Regions from separate parts of the Ralstonia pickettii genome, predicted to be linked through region 2. Evidence: predicted binding sites of a transcription regulator. Region 2 holds the regulator's gene; the other holds the start of a gene.
The links. Region 2 encodes FliA, which starts transcription of late flagellar genes. Its sites were predicted from a motif close to CTAAAGTTTNNNNNNNNNNNGCCGNTA; they were not measured.
Positions count from the first base shown of each region.

Region 1: a site for FliA is predicted at 3,616-3,642, ahead of fliD (flagellar filament capping protein FliD). Genes of this name have one in related genera too.

Region 1 covers NZ_CP104382.1:1,229,226-1,236,573, reverse strand. Annotated here, with positions in the region: gene N5B55_RS22265 (putative bifunctional diguanylate cyclase/phosphodiesterase) at 1-1,620, shown strand, start outside; gene N5B55_RS22260 (LuxR C-terminal-related transcriptional regulator) at 1,626-2,261, opposite strand; gene N5B55_RS22255 (flagellin N-terminal helical domain-containing protein) at 2,668-3,489, shown strand; gene fliD (flagellar filament capping protein FliD) at 3,687-5,735, shown strand; gene fliS (flagellar export chaperone FliS) at 5,796-6,233, shown strand; gene N5B55_RS22240 (flagellar protein FliT) at 6,292-6,648, shown strand; gene N5B55_RS22235 (glycosyltransferase family 2 protein) at 6,642-7,348, opposite strand, start outside.
Region 2 covers NZ_CP104382.1:391,887-399,234, reverse strand. Annotated here, with positions in the region: gene N5B55_RS18550 (aldose epimerase family protein) at 1-532, shown strand, start outside; gene N5B55_RS18545 (nucleobase:cation symporter-2 family protein) at 561-1,988, opposite strand; gene N5B55_RS18540 (MBL fold metallo-hydrolase) at 2,292-3,392, shown strand; gene N5B55_RS18535 (RNA polymerase sigma factor FliA) at 3,461-4,222, opposite strand; gene N5B55_RS18530 (MinD/ParA family ATP-binding protein) at 4,231-5,013, opposite strand; gene flhF (flagellar biosynthesis protein FlhF) at 5,027-6,937, opposite strand; gene flhA (flagellar biosynthesis protein FlhA) at 6,934-7,348, opposite strand, start outside.

The DNA of each region.
Region 1 (7,348 bases), 700 kb from region 2:
CTGCTGCCCACGGTGGTCACCTCTGCCGTGGACGAATTCGACGCCTCCATCCACGAGGCGGACTGGCCCGATCAGGACGTGATCGCCGAGGGCCAGCCGCAGTTGAACCAGATTTTCGGAATGCACTGCGTAGATGGCCGCACGGTGTGGGTTTCCAGCAACTGGACGCCACTGTTTGCCGATGGCGGCCATTCGATGACGGCCTCGGCGCGCGCCTCGGAAGCCGGCGCCACGCCCTATTCGGTGCTGGTGTCGCTGGTCGACATCACGCAGATCCGCGAAGCGCAGCAGCGCATCCGACATCTCGCTACGCACGACACGTTGACCGGGCTGCTGAACCGCTCTGCGCTGGAAGACCGGCTGGAGCACGCGCTGGCGCTTGCGCGCCGCAACCAGTCACGCGTCTCGGTCATGTTTCTGGACCTGGATCGTTTCAAGAACGTCAACGACACGCTGGGCCACCAGTTTGGCGACATGCTGCTCCGCGAAGTGGCGGCCCGCCTGCAGGCCTGCGCACGTGAAGCCGACACCGTCGCGCGCCTGGGTGGCGACGAATTTGTCGTCATGCTCGAGGCGCTCGATGGCCTGGGCACGCGGCGCGTGGCCGAGCGCATCCTCTCGGCCATCAGCGCGCCCTTCCATATTGAGGGGCAGGAGCTGTATCTGGGCGTGTCGATCGGGATTGCCGTGGCACCGCACGACGGCGACGATCCGAACACGCTGCTGCGCAAGGCCGACGCCGCCATGTACCTGGCCAAGGAGCGTGGGCGCAATAACTTCCAGACCTTTACCAGCGACCTGGACGACCGCGTCTCGCGCCGCTTCCGCATTGAATCGGGCCTGCGCCGCGCGGGCGACCGCAACGAGTTCTACGCCGACTACCAGCCGCGCGTGGATGTAAGGAGCGGCCGTATCGTCAGCGTGGAAGCGCTCATCCGCTGGAACTCGGCCGACTTCGGCCGCTTGATGCCCGGCCAGTTCATTCAGGACGCCGAAGAAACCGGCCTCATCGTCGAGATCGACCGCTGGATTCTGCGCGCCGCCTGCGACCAGCTTGCGCGCTGGCGCCGCATCGGGCTGCCGGACTTGCGCATGTCGATCAACCTGTCGGGCCAGGCATTCAGTTCCGGGCAGTTGAGCGGGATGGTGCGTGGCGCGCTATTGACCAGCGGCTTGCCCGGCAACGCGGTCGAGCTGGAGATGACCGAAGGCATTCTGATTCGCGACGATCCGTCATTGCATGCGCTGCTGACCGAGCTGCGCGCGATGGGCGTATCGCTGGCGCTGGACGATTTCGGTACCGGATATTCATCGCTGTCGTATCTGCACCGCTTCCCGATCGATACGCTGAAGATCGACCGGTCGTTCGTGCAAGACCTGCCGCACGTGGTCGAGCGCGCGGCCATCACGCGGGCCATCATCATGATGGCGCAAGCCATGGGAATGAAGACCGTGGCCGAAGGCGTGGAAACCCTCGGCCAGCTTGAATTCTTGCGCGAAGTCGGCTGCGACGAGTTTCAGGGCTATCTGCTGACGCGGCCGCTGGAGCCGGCAGCGGTGCAGGACCTCGTGCGCGAGAACGCCCGCCGTTACGGCGAGCGTGTCCCGCGGTTCTCATAGCGTGCTCAGATCTGCAAGCTGTTGCTGACCACGTACATGGTCAGCTCGGCGTTGTTGCGCAGCTTCATCTTCGAGAGCACGCGCCCCCGATAGACGCTCACTGTCTTGACACTGATCTGCAGTGCCTCGGCAATCTCGCCCAGCGTGCGGCCGGAGCCGAGCATGCGCAGGGTCTGGAATTCGCGGTCGGACAGGATGTCGTGGCGGGGCTTGTCCCAGTCGACATTCAGGTTGTCGGCCAGGACTTCCACAAGGTCCGAAGGCAAGTATTTCTTGCCCTTGGAGATGGCGTTGACAGCGGCCAGAAGCTGCGGCTGGCTCGCGTCCATCGGCAGATAGCCGGCGGCGCCCGCCTTGAGGGCCCGCACGGCCAGCAGCGCTTCAGGGTGCCGACCCAGCGCCAGGACAGCCAGGCGGGCGTGCTGTTGACGCACGGTCTTGATGGTCTGGAATTCGTCTCCGGTGGCCGATTCCACCGAGAAGAGCATGACGTCCCACTCGCGCTGGGCGAGGAGGTCGTTGTTGGCATCGCGCAGGTCCGGCACGGCTTCGATCTGGCGGGCCAGTCGTGAATCCTTGAGGATCTGGCGCAGGCCGACACGGGCAATATCGTGCGGTTCGACGATCAGGACATTGAGCATGGTGGGTGTTGCGGGTCAAACGCGGGCTCGCTTCGAGCTCTTCTTTCCGCCGGCAGGCCTTGGGCCGTCCGGCGGGCTTGCAACTCCCCATCTGTGCCGTATGTGGCGCTCTATATAGAGAGATGCAGGCGCCTATGAACTGATCGAACGAGTATAGCCGAGGGCCTGCCGGCCAAGAAGCAGGCGCACCGCCTCTTTTGGAGGGGTGTCGCAAGTCAGGCGGCCGCAAGCCCAAACCGCCGCCGACGCACAAATTTGTCAAGGCGACCCTAAACTTTCCTCAGAGGCCACCGATAACCTGAGTACAACGCAGACCTGATCCCCTTCAAGTTGCAGGTCACGTTGCCCGGCCTAGCCGGAATTAGCAAACACGGGCAACAAACCATCGGGAAACTTAGGAGCCGTCATGTCCCTCAGCCTTAATACCAACATCTCGTCCCTGCAAACGCAGCAAGCACTGTCGGCATCGAAGGATGCCCTGCAGACCTCGCTGGAACGTCTGTCGACCGGCCTGCGCGTGAACAGCGCCAAGGACGACGCCGCTGCTTATGCTGTGGCCTCCAGCCTGACCACCACGCTGAACTCGCAAACGCAAGGTATCCAGAACTCCAACCAGGCGATGTCGTATCTGCAAACGGCCGACTCGTACCTGGGCCAGGTTGAAAACAACCTGCAACGTATGCGCCAACTGGCTGTGGAAGCCAACAACGGCGGTCTGTCGACCACCGACCAGGCCAACCTGGACAAGGAATACCAGAAGCTGGCCACCGCCAACAAGAACATCGAGACCAACGCGAACTACAACGGCAACAAGCTGTTCGACGGTTCGGTCACGTCCACGACGTTCCAATACGGCCAGAATGCGTCGACCGATGTGACCACGGTCACTAACGCCAACCTGGCGAGCTTCGGCACGCTGACCGGCACGAGCGTGACCTCGACCGCCAACGCGACCGCCGCACAGGCAGCCATCGACACCGACCTGACCAACCTGAAGGCGGCTCGCGCCAACCTGGGTGCTCAGCAAAGCGGTCTGACCTCGACGATCAACACGCTGACGTCGAACAACACTGCGCTGTCGGCAGCCAAGTCGTCCTTGATCGATACGGACTATGCGTCGGAAACGTCGAACATGACGCGTCAGAACATCCTGCAGCAAGCGGGTACGGCGATGCTGGCGCAAGCCAACTCGGCACCGAACAGCATTCTGAGCCTGCTGAAGGGCTAATCAGGCAGTTGAATGCAGTCCAGCCGCCTGGCGGTTGGGCCAAGGGCCGGCGCTCCTCGGGGCGTCGGCCTTTTTTCTTTTGTCGGATACCCCACTTCTTCGTGGGTGGCGCCTGCATAACCGGCCCTAAAGAAGCGGCAGCCAGTGCCGTTGTGTAGAGAGACTTCCGCCGGCGCAGATGCTTATCGGACCCGATCATGGCGACTACCACTACCTCCTCCTCGACCAGCAACTACGTACCGCCGATCTCCATTCCCGGTATCGGGACGAGCATCGACGTCAATTCGCTGGTGACCAGCCTCATGAAGGTGGAGAGCCAGCCGCTGACGCAGTTGCAGACGCAGCAAAGCTCGTACCAGACGCAGCTGTCGGCTGTGGGGTCGCTCAAGAGTGCGCTGTCGACCTTCCAGACCGCGCTGTCGAGCCTGACCAGCGCGTCGAACTACAGCGCCATGAAGGCCAGCGGCTACGACACCTCGATGCTGAGCGCGTCGGTGACGGGCTCGGCGCCTGCAGGTTCCTACGCGGTCAATGTCACGCAGCTTGCGCAATCGCAGGTGCTGGCGGCGCAGGGGCAAGCTTCCACCACCACCGCCATCGGCAGCGGCGCATCGACCACGATTTCGTTCTCGTTCGGCACGGTGTCGGGGGGCTCGCTTTCCGGCGGCAAGTACACCGGCTCGACGTTCACGCAAAACGGCAACCTGGCGGGTGGCTCGATCACGATCAACTCGTCCAACAACACGCTGGCGGGCATCCGCGATGCAATCAACTCGGCCAACCTGGGTGTTTCGGCCAGCATCGTGAACGATGGCAGCGGCAGCCCTTACCGTCTGGTGCTGACGTCCACTGCGGGCGGTTCCAGCTCGGAGATGAAGATTTCGGTGTCGGGCGACTCGACGCTGCAATCGCTGCTCTCGCAAGATCCGGCCGGCACACAGAACCTGACCGAGGTGACCACGGGCCAGAATGCCCTGGCCACCATCAACGGCATTGCCGTGCAAAGCCCGACCAACACGTTGTCGAACGTGGTGGATGGCACGTCGTTCACGCTGTCCAAGACGGGCAGCACCAACGTGACGGTGGCGAACGATCCGACCGCCACCACCACGGCTGTCACCAACTTCGTGAACGGCTACAACGCGCTGCGTACGCAACTGAACGGGCTCACCAACATCGATACCGCCAACAAGGCCAACAACGGCCCGCTGGCTGGCGATGTGAGTACCAAGACGCTCATCAACCAGATTACCGACGTGCTGGGCCAGGCGGTCGGCAACGGCAACTACCAGTCGCTCGGCAGCGTGGGCGTGACGATGAACTCCGACGGCACGCTGTCGGTGGACAACACCAAGCTGTCGGCTGCCATTGCAAAGTCGCCCAGCCAGGTTGCCGGTTTGTTTGCCGGTACCGGCACGGCCACCGACTCCCTCGTCAGCGTGCCGACGTTCTCCGATTCCACGCAGGCCGGCAGCTACGCCATCAACGTGACGCAGTTGGCCACGCAGGGCACGCTCACAGGGTCGGCCGCCGCCAACACGACCATCACGGCAGGTGTGAACGACACGCTCGCGTTCAACATCAGCGGGGTGTCCGTCAACGTGACGTTGGCGGCCGGCAGCTACACGGCCGCGACGCTGGCCACACAGATTCAAAGTCAGATCAACGCTTCGACCGCGCTGCAGAACGCCAAGGTCAACGCATCGGTGTCGGCCAATGCCGGCGGCGTGCTGAGCATTACCGATAGCCAGTTTGGCTCGGTGTCGGCGGTCTCGGTATCGGGCGCGGGGGCTTCGTCGCTCTTCGGCGCGAGCCCGACGTCGACCAATGGTGTGGACGTGCAGGGCACCATCAACGGTGCGGCCGCGACCGGCTCGGGTCAGAGCCTGTATGGGATTGCGGGTTCCGCCACGGATGGCCTGAGCGTGCAGATTGCAGGCGGCCCGCTGGGCGCTCGCGGCACGGTTACGGTGCAGCGCGGTTACGCTGCCCAACTCAACACGGTGATGAACAACCTGCTGTCGTCCAGCGGCATGTTGCAGAACGAGACCGACTCGATCAACAGTTCGCTGACTTCGCTTGCCAGCCAGATCACCGCCATGCAGACGCGCCTGGATAACAAGCAAGCGCTGTACTACACGCAATTCAATGCGTTGTCCTCCGCGGTGGCCAGCATGACGAACACCAGCAATTACCTGACGACGCAGCTTGCGGCCATTACAAAGCAAACTTCGAGCAACAACTAAGCCGGGTTTAGGTTTAGAGCACAACCCAAAACAAAACAGACTACAGCGAGGACCATTTCCATGTACGCTGCACGCCGTGCCATCGGTGCCTATGCGCAAGTCGGCATCGAGACGTCCGTGGTAGACGCCAATCCGCACCGCCTGATCGCCATGCTGTTTGAAGGCGCGCGGGCCGCCATCAACCTGGCCAGTGCCGCCATGCAGCGCGGCGACGTGCTGGCCAAGGTGCGGGCGTTCGACAAGGCCATCTCGATCATCGGCCAGGGGCTGCAGGCCAGCCTGGATCACCAGCGCGGCGGCGAGATTGCCGTGCAACTGAACAATCTGTACGACTACATGCTGCGCCGGCTGCTGTTGGCGAACGCGAACAACGATCTGACGATCCTCGCGGAGGTGGATGCTTTGCTGGTCCCGCTGCAGGATGCGTGGCTCGCCATCGGCCAAGCCGGCCAACCGGGTGCTGCTGCGGCAAACAGCCACCTCAGCGTTGTGAGCTGATTGCACGTCGTTTGTAGTAAAGCGACCTTTGACTGAATTCGGCCCAACTGGAGCCAATATGCACCGCAACATCCCGATCAAGGACAGCGAAAGTCGGTTCGCCTGCTACGAAGCCATCGCAAGTCTGACCGCTGAAATGGTCAGCGCGGCCGAAGTGGGTAACTGGGAAGTCGTCAGTACGCTGGAACGCGAAAGCGCCGCCTATGTGGATGCGCTGCGCCGTTCCGAACCGCATCCGCAGCTCTCGCGTGCCGATGTAGAGCGCAAGCGCACGCTGCTCGTGCGCATTCTGGAAGATGACGCACGCGTGCGCGCCATGGTGTATCCGCGCCTGGACCGCCTGCAGAAGCGCATCGACACGGCACGCCGTGCCACCAACGCCAGCAACGCTTACGGCAGCATGGCGCGTTATTGAGACGACGCGTCCTGCAGCTGTTTTGACAGCGTCAGATAGTGCTCGGACTTGCGTGCGAGCGCTTGGCTCTGCATCTGGTACGCGATCGCCAGTTGCTGGGCTGCCAGGAAGCTGCCCCGGCCGACGACGCTGCCGTCCATCTCCGGCTGATCGCCGATTTCCAGGCAGCGGTTGAAGACCTGCTCCGCCAACGGTAGCCACCGCACGCCTGCCTCGTCAGGGTGCTTGGCCGCCGCATCCAGCAAGACCAATCCCAGCGCAAAACACAGATCCGGAAAGTCGGGCCACGTCTGGATGGCGACATCGCCTTGCGCCAGTGCCTCGTCAACGCGGTCGGCCTTGCCCAGGCTGTACACATAACGCAGCGCCAGGTTACGGCGGTACGGCGCATCTGCGGGCGCCAGGCTGAAGGCGCGCGCGTAGTAGTTCACGGCCTTTGCATAGTCTTCATGATGCAGCTCGGTTTCCTTGCCGAGCTGATACAGCACATACGGGTCATCCGGCCGATGCGCGAGTTCATCCAGCAGCAGTTGGGTATTGCGCTCGCCTTTCTTCTGCATCTTGGCCGCGGTATAGCCGTCGTGGCGCACCACGACCGGCACGCGCGTCGCCGGCAAGGACGACACCGGCTGCTCATGGATCCGCCCCGTGTAGTGCACGCCACGCGGCAGCAGTCGCGGAATCCACGCTATCAACTGGC
Region 2 (7,348 bases):
GATCAACCTGACCAGCCACGGGTATTTCAACCTGAGCGGCAAACCCCGCACCGACATCAGGGGCCACATCCTGTCGATCGATGCCGATGCCTATCTGGAAGTCGATGCCAAGCTGATCCCGACACGGGCAGTGAGTGTCGCCGGCACGGCATTCGATTTTCGGCAGGCGGCGCCCATCGGGGCACGGCTGGACTGGCCTAACGCACAGTTGGCGCAGACCGGGGGATTCGACCACTGCTTCGTGCTGCGCAATTCGGCCTCGGACGGTCGTCCGCATGTGCGTCCGGTCGCGCGTCTGTATGAACCCGGCAGCGGCCGCGAGCTGACGGTGCTCACAGACCAACGCGGGCTTCAGTTCTACTCGGGCCACAAGCTGGCGGGCACGCACGCGCAGCGCAGCGGCTTATGCCTGGAAGCGAGTGCGTTTCCGAACCAGGTCAACATGCCCGATGCCGAAACAGTCATGCTGCGCCCGGGCCAGGTCTATCGGCAGCACACCGCATACCGCGTCTCCGTTGCCGGAGAAACCTGAGCCGCGGTGCAGCGCGGGCGTTGGATGATCAATGCGCGGCTGCGGCTGCACCGTGCATCACTTCGTGCGAGCCGCGGATGCCGTTGAACCAGGCGTTCAACACCACGGCCACCAGCGTGCCCATCACGATGCCGCTGTGGGTGATCGGGCGCGTCCAGTCCGGGAAGTGATGGAAGAAGGCTGGGGCAAGCGTCGGCATCATGCCAAAGCCCACCGACACCGCGATGATCAGCAGGTTGTGGCGCTGCTGTTGGAAATCGACCATGCCCAGCATGCGGATGCCGGCTGCGGCCACCATGCCGAACATCACGATGCCCGCCCCGCCCAGCACGTATTGCGGCACCGATGCCACCACGTACGACAGCTTCGGAAACAGCCCCAGCACGATCAGCAACACCCCGCCGGCGGCCGCCACATAGCGCGAACGCACGCCCGTGATCGACACGAGCCCGATGTTCTGCGAGAACGACGTATGCGGGAACGTGTTGAACACCCCGGCCACCACCGTCGCCAGACCATCGGCACGCAGGCCGTTGGTCAGTTCATTACGCGAGATGGGCTTGCCGACCACGTGCGCCAGCGCGAGGAACATGCCGGTCGACTCCACCAGCGTGATCACGATCACGATGCACATCGAGATGATGGCCGACAGCTCGAACTTCGGCATACCGAAGTAGAACGGCGTCACCAGCGTCATCAGGGGTGCGGCGCTCGCGTCGGCGAGCGACACCTTGCCGAACGCCGCCGCCACCAGCGTGCCCGTCACGATACCCAGCAGCACGGCGATGTTGCACAGCAGTGCGTTGCCGAACTTGGTCAGCAGCAGGATCGTCACCAGCACGAGCGCCGCAATGGCGAGGCCGAACGGATCGCCAAACGCCGGGTTCGGCACCATGTGGCGCACGCCGTCCACCACCTGCGGAATCATCTGCTGGCCGCCCGCGGCCCAGTTGATCCCGACGCTCAGCAGCGAAAAACCGATCAGCATGATGACCGTGCCCGTCACCACGCGCGGGAAGAGGCCGAGCAGCCGCCCCATCAGCGGCGCCACGGCAATCCCGAACACGCCTGAAACGATCGACGCCCCGAAGATGCCGGGCAGCCCCATGCCGGGCTCCACACCGATGGCGATCATGGGCGCAACCGCCGCAAACGTAACGCCCATCATGACCGGCAGGCGGATCCCGAACATCAGGAAACCGAGCGATTGGATGAGCGTGCCGATGCCAGCCGCAAACAGGTCGCAATTGACGAGATAGGAGAGATCGCTCTTCGACAGGCCGAGCGCATTGCCGACAATCAGCGGCACGGCGATCGCGCCGGCGTACATCACCAACAGGTGCTGCAGGCCAAGCGCGAACAGGCGTGGCAGCGGCAGAAATTCGTTGACGGGATCGCCAGCGGCGCCGGTGATTGTCGACGAAGAGAGCGAGGGTTGGCCGGGGGATTGGCGCATTGTCTGTCTCCTGGGCCGCCCCCGTGTCAGTGCCGGGAGCGTGCTTTAGGCGGATGGGGCGGGTTCGATCCGCCAGCATTCATGCGGCGTGATGCCGCGTATTCGCCGGAATCTTGGATGGGCGCCATTTTTCTGTCAACAATTACATACGTTTTTTGTGTACATATTTTGCGTTCTGAAATGCAGGTGCGCGATGGTGACTTCACGGGTCGCGTGCATCTGCCCCGGCACCGGAAATCAAAGATTCCTTGATACTGACGTCATCCTTCTCATCTCTGTGCTTCGCTGACCCGCTCCGATGCCATGAAGAATCCCGACTACAACCCCGCCAAGCCGCACCACACGCCGGACGGATTCCGCAACCGCTATCCGCACCCGCGCCCCGACGCCGATTTCTGGCAATGGCAACGCGAGCGCCGCCGCCTGAAGCTGCCCAAGCCGCCGACGCAAGACCTCTCCTGCGTTGCGCCCAACCTCGGTGCCATCCATCAGCCGCCGAGCCAGCCGCAACTGACCTGGATCGGCCACGAAACGCTGCTCCTGCAGATCGACGGGCTGAACGTGCTGACCGACCCGGTGTTCTCAAAGCGCGCCTCGCCGCTGCCGTTTGCCGGGCCGCGCCGCCATCAACCGCCAGGGCTGTCGCTCAAGCAGTTGCCGCATATCGACCTGGTGCTGATCTCGCACAACCACTATGACCACCTCGACCGCGCCAGCGTGCGGGCGCTGATGCGCCAGCCCGGCGGTGCGCCGATGTTCTTCGTGCCGCTGGGCATCGACCGCTGGTTTGCGCGCAACGTGCGCGGCACGCGCCTGGCCGGCGACCAACCGAACGTACGCGCGTTCGACTGGGACGACGAAGCCCGCTTCGGCCCCTTCGCCGCGCACTTCTGCGCCGTGCAGCACTGGTCCGCGCGCGGCCTGTACGACCGCAACCGGACGCTGTGGGGCAGCTGGGCGCTACTGCATCCGCACCTGCGCTTCTGGTTCTCGGGCGATCTGGGGTATTCGCAAGACACGCGCGACATCGGTACGCGCTTCGGCCACTTCGATGTGGCGGCCATTGCCGTGGGCGCCTACGAGCCGCGCTGGTTCATGAAGGCGCAGCACATCGACCCGGCGGAAGCCGTGCAGGTCATGCAAGACATCGGCGCACGGCAGGCCGTGGGCATTCATTGGGGCACGTTCGAGCTGACGGACGAAGCGCTGGACCAGCCCATCACCGACCTGGCCCACGCGCTGAAGGCCGCCAACGTGCCCGCCGAGCGCTTCCTTCTCTTCAAGCACGGCGAGACCCGCGTGTGGGATGCCGCCGCGTCGCGGCTCGTGACCGACGTGCCCGAAGTAACCGACGTGCCGAAAGAAAAAGCGCGGCCGCGAGATGACTCGCTGGCCGCGCAGTAAGAAACTGGCAGGTCAGGCACAGACCCGGCGTCGCTCGCCATTGGCGGCGGCGCTCGGGTGATATCGGATCAGGTCGGCGTCGGCAGCCACGCACGATCGCGCAGCCGCGAGCGGATGCGGGCAATCGCCTGGCTATGGATCTGACACACGCGCGATTCCGATACGCCCATCACGGCGCCGATTTCACGCAGGTTCAGATCCTGCTCGTAGTAGAGGCTCATCATGAGCTTTTCGCGCTCGGGCAGTGCCTCGATGGCGGCGACCACCGATTCGCGCAGGTCGTGGTCCAGCAGTTGGTCCAGCGGCGTGGCGTCGTTCTCGGGCGCACGGTTCTCGATGAAGGCGTCGGCGTCTTCGCGATCGAAATCTTCGTAATACAGCAGCTGGCTGCCTTGCAGGTCGACCAGCTGCTTCTGGTATTCGGCCAGCGACATGCCCAGCGCTGCGGCAATCTCGGTTTCGGTGGGCGCGCGGCCCTTCTGCTGCTGGAGCTTCTGGATTGCCTGCTCGATCGTGCGCGCGTTGCGGCGCAGGCCGCGCGGCAGCCAATCCGAGCCGCGCAGTTCGTCCAGGATCGCGCCGCGGATACGCTGGGCCGCGTAGAACTCGAACTGCACACCCTGCGTTTCCTCATAGCGCGACAGCGCGTCGAGCAAGCCCATCATGCCGGCCTGGATCAGGTCGTCCAGCTCAACGCTGGCCGGCAGCTTGACCATCATCTGGTTGGCAATGCGACGCACGAGCGGTGCGTACGTGGCCATCTCGTCGGACTTGGTCTTGCGACCGGTTGCGGTGTACATATCCATGCCTGCCTTTGACGCTTCGTTCATGCTGCGCCTCAATAAACCAATTCGGCCGCGCGTGCGGTGGCGCCGGGTGTCGCTGTCGATGCCGACATTGACGTTGCTTGCGCCGATTCATCTGCCGGCTCCTGAGCCGGTGCCCGCGCCGACATGACCACCCGTGACGGCGCACTGCCATCACCGGCTTGGGCCTCGGCGCTGGCCCAGCTCAACATTTCTTCGGCAAGCTGGCGGAAGGCCATGGCCGAAGGCGATGCGGGAAACGCACTCGCCACGGGCTTGCCGAGCGAGAGCGCGAGTTCTACGTGCCGGTCCTCGGGGAGGTAGCCGGCGAAATCGATCCGGGTGTTCAGGTACTGGCCCACGGTGTTGGCCAGGTTGCCGAACACGCGCACGGCGGAATCCACCGAATGCGCGCCGCACACCACGGTGCGGATGCCGGCGCCGCCTTGCAGCACGGCGGTTTTCTTGAGCAGCGTGTAAGCGCTCTTGATGCCTTCCGGACCATCCGAGAAGGTCAGCAGCACGTCGTCGCACGCTTCGGCCACGGTGCCCAGCGCCCGCGTGCCGAAATGCGCTGCCACGAGGGTCACATCCGCCGTCTCGTCGTGCTCCTCAAGCACACCGGCCATGGCCAGCACGGTCTGCGCGCTCACCACAGCGGTATCGCGGCCCATGCCGGACAGCGCGATGCGCAGGTTGTCGACAAAGTCATCGACCTGCTCTTCCGCGCCGATCACGAGCACGCGGCGGGCAGCGGCATGACCGAGCATGCGCCGCAGCCCTGCGGCTTGATCCTTGGCGAATGGCGTCGTCATGGTCGCCCCCTTGTCAGGCGAAATCGAAAGCGGCCAGGCCGGGTTCGCGGTTGCCTGCGTTGCGTGACACCGCACCCTGGGCCACGAGCAGCGATTCGTCCGAATCCAGCGTGAACGACGACTGCTCCGCACCGGCCCGGAACGAGCGGTGGATGAGCAGCTTCTTGTTCGGCACCGCGATGTCTTCCGGCACTCGCTGGCCGTACGACACGTAGTGCAGCGGCAGGCGGCGGCGGATCATCACGTCCATCGCGTGGCCCACGGAAGCGGCCTCGTCGATCTTGGTCAGGATGCAGCCGGCCAGGTTGGCGTCGCGGTAGGCACCCACGACTTCATCGAGCGTCTTGCCGTTGCTGGCAGCGTTGAGCAGCAGCAGGCGCTTGATCGACGGGCCCACGGCGTGCAGCATCGCCATCTGTTCGGACACGGCGCGGTCGCGCTGGCTCATGCCGATGGTGTCGATCAGCACGACGTGCTTCTCGCGCAGGTCGTTCAGCGCCAGGCTCAGGTCTTGCGCGTCTTTCACGGCATGCACCGAGACGCCCAGGATCTTGCCGTAGATGCGCAGCTGTTCGTGGCCGCCGATCCGGTAGCTGTCGGTCGACAGCAGTGCCACACGTGAGGCGCCATGGCGCAGCACGAAGCGTGCGGCCAGCTTGGCGGTCGTGGTGGTCTTGCCCACGCCGGTCGGGCCCATCAGGGCAAACACGCCGCCCTGGTCGAGCAGGCTGTTTTCATCCGACACGGTGCTCAGGTTCTTTTCAATCGCACGCTGCACAAAATCCAGCGCGCCTTCGTACGTGTCGTGCTGCGGCATGTTCTCCAGCACGTAGCGCGTGAGCTGCGCCGAGAACCCTGCGTTGAGCATGGTCTGGAACAGGCGCGTACGCACCGGGTCGCCCAGCTTCACGCCCAGCGAGGCCAGGCTCGACATGGCGTCGTTCAGCGTGCTCTTGAGCGTTTCGATCTCGCCGACCATGCGGCGGGTCATCACGTCGGTCTCGGCACGGATGCTTTCCTTCACGTCGGCCTGGAAGGCCGAACGCTGCAGGCTCACGTCATCACGCGGGGCTTCGGGCTTGGCCATCGTGTCCTCCACGCGGACGAAAATGTCGGACGCCTTGCCTGCGTCGGCTTGCGCGTCGATGCGGGCCTTCACAGGCGCTTCGGCCTTCTGCTGTTCTGCACGGAGGTTGCGGGCCTGGGCTTCCACGCGCTCGGCAAAGCTGCGCAGCGAAACCGGGCGCTCTTCCTGTTCATGTGCCTGCTCGCGTGGCTGCTCACGGCGTGCGGCAAAGCGGGCGGTCGATTCCATCGCCGGCTCCTCGTCTTCCACTGCGGTGCGGCGGGCGATGAATTGGGCGGTGCTGGCCAGGGCTTGCGCCGCGGACTGGGCAACCTCGGCATTGGCGCGGTCCAGCGACAGGCCAGCCAGCATGCGGGTGGACGCTGCCAGCGCATCTTCTTCGCCGAAGGCCACGTCGTCATCCACGCGCGTTTGCAGCGTGCGGCCGGCCGGCTTGGCCACCGGAGCAACCGGGGCTGCCGGAGCTTCATCCGGTGCCGGCGCGCGGCGCGAAGCAATGAAGCGGTTACGCAGACGGGCCAGCGCGTTGGGTGCCGGGGTCTCGGCCTGCGGGGCTTCATCCGCCGGTGCCTGCGCGGCAGCCACCGTTGCGGTTGCAGCGGCAATCGGTGCGGGCTCGGGAATCGGGGCCGGTGCCGTGGGACGGCGCTGCGCCGTCCGGGGCGCCGACGACTGCGTGTCGACCAGCGCATCCACGTGCGAATCGGATGCCGCGATGATCTCGATGCCGCCGGGAATGGCGCGGTTCGACAGGATCAGAGCGCCATCGCCCAGTTGGTCGCGGACCTTGCGCAGAACGTCACGCGACGTCAGTCCGGTAAATCGATGCATTTTCATGCGCGGCCTCCAAGCATGGCGACAACCTTAATCGTTCGGTGATCTGGAATTTCTGCGTGCGACAGCACGCGCAGGCTCGGTGCGGCACGCTTGAACAGGCGGGCGAGCATCGGGCGCAGTGCGGGCGGCACGAGCAGGACGCCGGTCTGACCCATCTGTTCGTGCTGCCGCGACGAGTCCGCTGCCGCCTGCATGAGCGAGTCGGCCAGTTGCGGTTCGATCGGGCCGGCGTTAGAGCCAACGACGCTTTGCAGCAAGATGTTCTCCAGATTCGGGTCAAGCGTGACGACCTGCATTTCGGTCTTGTTCGGGAAGAGCTGCTGGGCAATCGCCCGGCCCAGCGCCACACGCACGGCGGCGGTGAGTTCGGCGGGGTCTTGCGTCCTGCCTCCGTGCTCCGCCAGCGTCTCG